Regions from separate parts of the Psychrobacillus sp. Z3-81 genome, predicted to be linked through region 2. Evidence: a T-box and tRNA genes for the amino acid it is inferred to sense, from the RefSeq annotation. Region 2 holds a T-box; the other holds one or more tRNA genes.
The links. A T-box is a leader RNA that pairs with one kind of tRNA and senses whether it is charged. The one in region 2 lies ahead of serS (serine--tRNA ligase), so its partner is inferred to be a tRNA-Ser.

Region 1: it has a tRNA-Ser gene. The T-box ahead of serS (serine--tRNA ligase) is inferred to sense a tRNA for this amino acid. The anticodon was not compared.

The regions. Positions count from the first base shown of each region.
Region 1 covers NZ_JBWQPU010000012.1:48,085-51,506, forward strand. The annotation lists gene AC1ECF_RS13255 (ABC transporter substrate-binding protein) at 1-809, opposite strand, end outside; tRNA gene AC1ECF_RS13260 (tRNA-Gly) at 1,699-1,772, opposite strand; tRNA gene AC1ECF_RS13265 (tRNA-Asp) at 1,777-1,852, opposite strand; tRNA gene AC1ECF_RS13270 (tRNA-Ser) at 1,870-1,962, opposite strand; gene AC1ECF_RS13275 (vWA domain-containing protein) at 2,239-3,422, shown strand, end outside.
Region 2 covers NZ_JBWQPU010000026.1:2,543-5,964, forward strand. The annotation lists gene AC1ECF_RS17340 (serine hydrolase) at 1-1,230, shown strand, start outside; T-box leader at 1,441-1,649, shown strand; gene serS (serine--tRNA ligase) at 1,702-2,976, shown strand; gene tadA (tRNA adenosine(34) deaminase TadA) at 2,998-3,422, opposite strand, start outside.

The sequences.
Region 1 (3,422 bases), on a different contig from region 2:
ACTTGAGGAGAGTTGAATCCATTTCCTCCTACAAAAGGTACGTCAATGCCCATTTTTCTCGCTTGATCCATAATAACTGCACCTTCGTTATAAAGAGCAGACGCTAGAATTAAATCTGGATTTAAATCCTTAATTTTTGTAAGTTGTGCATTATAATCAGATTGTCCTTTTTGGAACGTTTCAATAGTTAAGATATCAAGACCCATATTTTCAGCTTCAGCCTTCATGGTGTCGAATCCGGACTGTGTAAATAAGTCGTCGTTTCCATAAAGGATTGCTACCTTTTTCGCTCCATACTTGTTTACTGCTTTTTCTAGAGCAGCTGGTATAGCAAGAGATTCGGGAATGGAGTTACGGAAAACGTAATCTCCTATTTGCGGAATACCTGCAGCTGTTGTAGAAGTTCCCATAATAGGAATTCCGTTTAAGTCTGCTTCAGGACCTACTACATTCATCTCCGTACTAAGAGTTGGTCCGATAATTCCCACAATATCATTATCGCTCATTAATTTTTGCCCAACTGATAATGCTTGCTCCTGCTTACCGGCAGAATCTTCAATGACAAGCTCAATCTTCACTTCGCCTTTCTCGTTAATTTCTTCCAAGGCTAGTTCTAATCCGTTTGTAATAGCTTCTCCATAGGCAGCACCAGATCCAGTCATGAAAGAGATAACGCCTAACTTAGCTGACACAATTCCATCGGAGCTCCCGTTCTCTTCATTTGCCGAATCTCCAGCACCACAAGCCGCTAGTAAAAGTAACATCATGATGGAACCCAACAAATATATCCATTTAACCCCTGTTCTCATTGAACATCCCCCCTAAATTTTGAAATATTGTAACCTATCACTATATTAAATCTATTGTTTCGATACGTAAAGATATTATTTAGAATAATTAAAATAATTAGACTAATATAGTATATCGCAGTTTAAAGATCCTTTGAATCTTGTATATAGGTTTAGTTTCTAGAAAGGTTGTTATAGAGAAGGATTTCTGTTTTTGGATACATGAAGGTTCTATTAGAAGGTAATGATTTTTAGTAAATGGACTTACTTTTGTTCGAGAGAATTTACTCTCGTTCAAGAGAGGAATATTCTCGGATAGCTGTTGGTTACTATCGGATAAGGACGATTTATTCTCATTCAGCTAGAATACTCTCGTTCAGTGGGCAATTACTCTCGAAAAAGGTGATTTTATTCTCGGGTGTTCTAGGCTAGATATATCCCGGTAATCTCCTATCCGGAAACTGTTTTAGGTGAAACTGTTATGTTGAAGGGCATGGTCAATGTATGCAGGTCATATGGAAAAGGGCGAGATCCAGAAGCTTTCCTCTGTCATAGGCATTATAAAATTTACTCTCGTTCAAGAGAAGAATACTCTCGGATAGGGGATGGTTACTCTCGTATGGGCGTGGCTTACTCTCAGATAGGGACGATTTATTCTCATTCAGCAGGAATACTCTCGTTCGGTGAACAATTACTCTCGGATGGCCCCCATTTACTCTCGATCAGCCACCCCTTACTAGTTTGATTTATGCTAATATGTTTAACGGCAGATGGAGTATATCCACAGAGTACATGGTGGAGTAATAAGTAAAGCAAGTTATCCAGATGTGGATAACTTGCTTTTTTATAGAGGATTGAATAAAAAATAAAACCGACTGATTTGCATCAGTCGGCTGGATTATTATTTGTTTGGAGCGGGTGAAGGGAATCGAACCCTCATCATCAGCTTGGAAGGCTGAGGTTTTACCACTAAACTACACCCGCAAAATGGCGGTCCCGACCGGGATCGAACCGGCGATCTCCTGCGTGACAGGCAGGCATGTTAACCGCTACACCACGGGACCTATTTTATGAAAATAAATGGAGGAGGAAGAGGGATTCGAACCCCCGCGCGGTTTGACCCGCCTGTCGGTTTTCAAGACCGATCCCTTCAGCCAGACTTGGGTATTCCTCCAAATGTATAAGTTGTTTACGTGACAACATAAAATAGTATATTGCTTTTTTAAGAGAAATGCAATGTTTTTTTTAAAAAATATTTTGGTATTTTTTTCATGATTTTCTCATCGATATATAGAAACGCACAAATGGTTATGCATAGTAATCATGCGTTTTTTGTGACTTTTATCTTACACTGTGATAGTTCCTTGCGCTTATTTTAAAAAGGTGATGAAACATATACTTTTATTACCTCGTATGGAAATAAACACAATCTAAAGAGGTGGCCATAAGTATGAAGCACTTTATTTTATTATTAGCAATTCCATTATTCTTAGCTGGCTGTGTACAGAAAGAGTCGGAAGCAGAAACTAAGAAAGAGATTGAGCCGGAAAATGCTTCGGTGGAATCCTCTACAAAAGATTCTAATGAACATATAAATCCTGCCATCTTAGAGAAGATTCAAGAAGTGGTTATACCCACGACTATTGAAGAATGGCATGCCTCTAAGGCAGGCGTTTTTGCTTTAGATTACCCTTTTGAGCATGAGACCTCTAAATTCCCAAAGGACTCAAGGGAATTAAAGCAGGAGGAGCTTGAAGAGCTGAGGGCAGTGACAAAAGAAATGAATGATACACAAACTCTCTATAAGATGCTTCGTTATTACTTTGCCAGCAATGCATCAGAGGGGCTGCTGGAGGAACAAATTAATTATGCAGCGGAATTGACAGAGCCGTATCTTCCTGACCCATACAAAGAGCATTCTGTTACGGCAGAAGGAAATGCTGTGCCGTCTCGGGGAATATTACTTTTAGATGCGAGCTCTAGCATGCTTCTATCTGTAGAAGGTAAGCAAAAAATGAGTATTGCGAAGACTGCCGTTAAGCGTTTTGCGAGTACCATTGGAGAGGAAAGTGAGCTTTCTTTATATGTCTATGGGCACGCGGGAACACAGGCAGACAAAGATAAACAGTTATCCTGCTCGCAAATAGATGAAGTATATCCTCTTCAAAAATATGATCAGCAGAAGTTTGATTCAACGGTTGATGAAGTGAAGGCAAAGGGCTGGACGCCACTTGCAGAGGCAATTCGAACAGTCTATGAGGCGAATAAAAACTATGAAGGCTCTATTACTGTGTATATTGTAAGTGATGGAGCGGAAACTTGTGATGGAGATCCTGTAAAAGAGGCGGAAAGCTTTACGATGGATGGAGAAAATCGCAGGGTAAACATCATTGGATTTAATGTAGATCAAAAGGGTGAAGACCAGTTAAAAGCGGTAGCAGCTGCTGGGAATGGAGAATACCTATCTGCTGAAACGCAAGAAGACTTGAAGATTACCATTGAAGAGAAATGGATTATTCCAAGCAGCACAGATGTGATTTATAAAAAAATCAATGGAAACGATATTTGGGCAGCTTCCAATGCCAAATATAATGTAGGACAAAACTTTATTAAGCTTCAATCAATCATAGCAAT
Region 2 (3,422 bases):
CTAAATTTGAATGTAGATGCAGCTATTCTAATTGACGCGGACTCTGGGAAAATATTATATGAAAAAAATGCGGACACGCCTCTTGGAATTGCAAGTATGACAAAAATGATGACAGAATACCTTCTTTTTGAAGCAATTGAAGAAGGAAAAATTTCATGGGATCAACAATATTCAGTTAATGAATATACATATAAAATTTCTCAAGATAGACGTTTAAGTAATGTACCATTACGTGAGGATGGTGCGTACAGTATTCGTGAATTATACGAGGCAATGGCAATTTACTCTGCAAATGGAGCTACCATTGCTATTGCGGAAACAATTGCAGGAACAGAAGATAATTTTGTTAAATTAATGAATGAAAAAGCAGCTGAAATGGGCTTGGAGGGTGCAAAGTTTGTAAACTCTACCGGCTTAAATAATGCTGATTTGCAAGGAATGCATCCAGCTAGCACAGGGGCTTCTGATGAAAATGTAATGCCTGCAAGCTCGGTGGCACGATTAGCTTATCTATTATTAAAGGATTATCCGGAAGTGTTAGAAACAACAAAAATTCCTAAGAAAACCTTCCGTGAAGGGACAAGCGACGCAATTAAAATGAGCAACTGGAACTGGATGTTACCTGGGCTAGTGTATGAGTATGAAGGTGTAGATGGCTTAAAAACTGGTACGACAGATTTCGCTGGACACTCTTTCACTGGGACTGCTACAAGAAACGGAATGCGTGTAATTGCAGTTGTGATGAAAGCAGTAGATGCTAATGGAGAAGGATCCTATGAGGCGCGTTTCGATGCTACAAGAGCATTATTTGATTATGGTTTTTCTCAATTCACAAAGGTAGATCTTTTTCCAGAGGGATATCAAATTCCTGGTAATGAAACATTAGAAGTTTTAAAAGGGAAAGAAAAAGAAGTAGCTATTGCAACAAAAGAGCCTATTTCCATGATGATCAAGCCAAGTGAAAAAGATCTGTACAAGGCTGTTTTTGTCCCTACTAATGAGACAATAGAAGCTCCTATAGAAAAAGGGACCGTAGTGGGGAAAGTAAAAATAGAAAAAACAGAAGGCACGGACTATGGCTATATAATGGACAATGGTACTGATGTGGACGTAGTGACAACTGAATCAGTAGAAAAAGCTAGCTGGATTAGCTTGATGTTCCAAGGGATAGGTAAGTTCTTCAGTGGTCTGTGGTCAAGTACGACAGACTTTATAAGTGGCTTATTTTAAAAACTTAGGGTTATGGATATTTCCATAGCCCTTTTTTATTTGGTTAAGAAAAGAAAATTCTTTTATTTGTATGATTCCTTTATATTGCTTGGCTTTCTCCTTGTTTTATCTGAAGTGCCTCTATTAGCTCCTCAGGGAAAAAGGCTATTTTTCGAAGGATTCACTTGCCAAAACTTCAAACGTATAGTAAAGTATGAGTAATTTCATGAACTAAAAACGATGATAGGAAGCAGTAGCAAGTAAGTTTTTTGTAGAGAGTCAGCGGCTGGTGGAAGCTGATAGAGGCCCTTGTGAATCCGTCCTTGAGTTGCATAGCTGAATGAGTAGGCTATGGCCGGTTGAAAAGCCGTTATTTGACAAGCGGACTTACGAAAGTGAGTCAATCAGGGTGGTAACGCGGGTATGCTCTCGTCCCTTTTGGGGATGAGGGCTTTTTTGTCGTTTTTTTTACTAATTAAAGGAGGAATATTCATGTTAGATGTAAAATTTGTTCGAGATCATTATGAAGAAGTAAAAGCGAAGCTTGCAAAGCGTGGAGAAGATATCTCAGAATTTGATCAGTTCCAACCACTTGACCAAAAGCGTCGTGACTTAATTGCAAAAACAGAGGTATTAAAGGCAGAACGTAACGAGGTTTCTCAAAAAATCTCTCAAATGAAACGCAATAAGGAAAATGCGGATGACCTAATCGTTCGTATGCGTGAGGTTGGAGATGAAATTAAAGGGCTAGACGAGGAGCTAAGAGAAGTAGAAGAAAAGTTTGAGCATATGATGATGCGTATTCCAAATGTTCCTCATGACAGTGTGCCAATTGGCGATTCTGAGGATGACAACGTAGAAATCCGCAAATGGGGAGAGGTTCCGAACTTTGACTTTGAAGCAAAAGCACATTGGGATATTGTAACGGACCTTAAGATTGTTGATTTTGAACGTGCTGCTAAGGTAACAGGAAGTCGTTTTGCATTCTACCGTGGGTTGGGAGCAAGATTAGAGCGTGCTTTACTAAACTTTATGATGGACTTGCATTCTGAAGAACATGGCTATGAAGAGATGCTTCCACCGTATATGGCAAATCGCACAAGCTTAACTGGTACTGGACAGCTTCCAAAGTTTGAAGAGGATGCATTCTTGGTAAATGAAGAGGATTATTTTTTAATTCCAACGGCAGAGGTACCAGTTACAAACTTCTATCGTGACGAGATTTTAGATGGTGACCAGCTGCCACAAGCATTCACTGCTTACAGTGCTTGCTTCCGTTCTGAGGCGGGATCTGCAGGAAGAGATACTCGTGGCTTAATTCGTCAGCATCAATTCAATAAAGTGGAGCTAGTACGCTTTGTGAAGCCTGAGGAATCTTATGAGCAATTAGAGTTGTTAACAGGACATGCAGAGAAGGTATTACAGCTGCTAGGCTTACCATACCGTGTATTATTAATGTGTACTGCAGATCTTGGCTTCACGGCTGCGAAAAAGTATGATATTGAAGTTTGGCTACCAAGCTATGGAGAATATAAAGAAATTTCTTCTTGCAGTAACTTTGAAGACTTCCAAGCACGCCGTGCAGGTATTCGCTTTAGAAGAGAGCAAGGTGCGAAGCCAGAATATGTGCATACATTAAACGGAAGTGGTCTTGCAATCGGTCGTACAGTAGCTGCTATCTTAGAGAACTATCAGCAAGCGGACGGCTCTGTAGTAATTCCAGAGGTCCTTCGTCCATATATGGGTGGAAAAACTGTAATCAAGTAAAAAAAAGAACCATTAGCGTGTTCAAACACGTTTTTGGTTCTTTTTTTTCGCTCTTAACTCTCTAAAAAAATTTGTTAACAACTCGCCACATGCTTCCGCTAAGACACCCTCTGTCACTTCACAAGTATGATTAAATCGATTATCTTGTAGCAGGTGATATAGGGAATCAACACAACCAGCCTTCAAGTCCCTTGCACCGTATACTACTCGAGGAATACGTGATTGTAGGATGGCTCCTGCACACATAGGACAAGGCTCTAACGTAACATACATAGTAGTATCTTCTAAACGCCAGCTACCTACTTTATCACAAGCTTCTTGGATAGCTAGCATCTCTGCATGCGTGGTTGCATTTTGAGTTGTTTCTCGAAGGTTATGTCCTCTTCCAATAACCTCTCCTTCATACACAATAATTGCGCCAATCGGCACCTCACCCATTGCTTCCG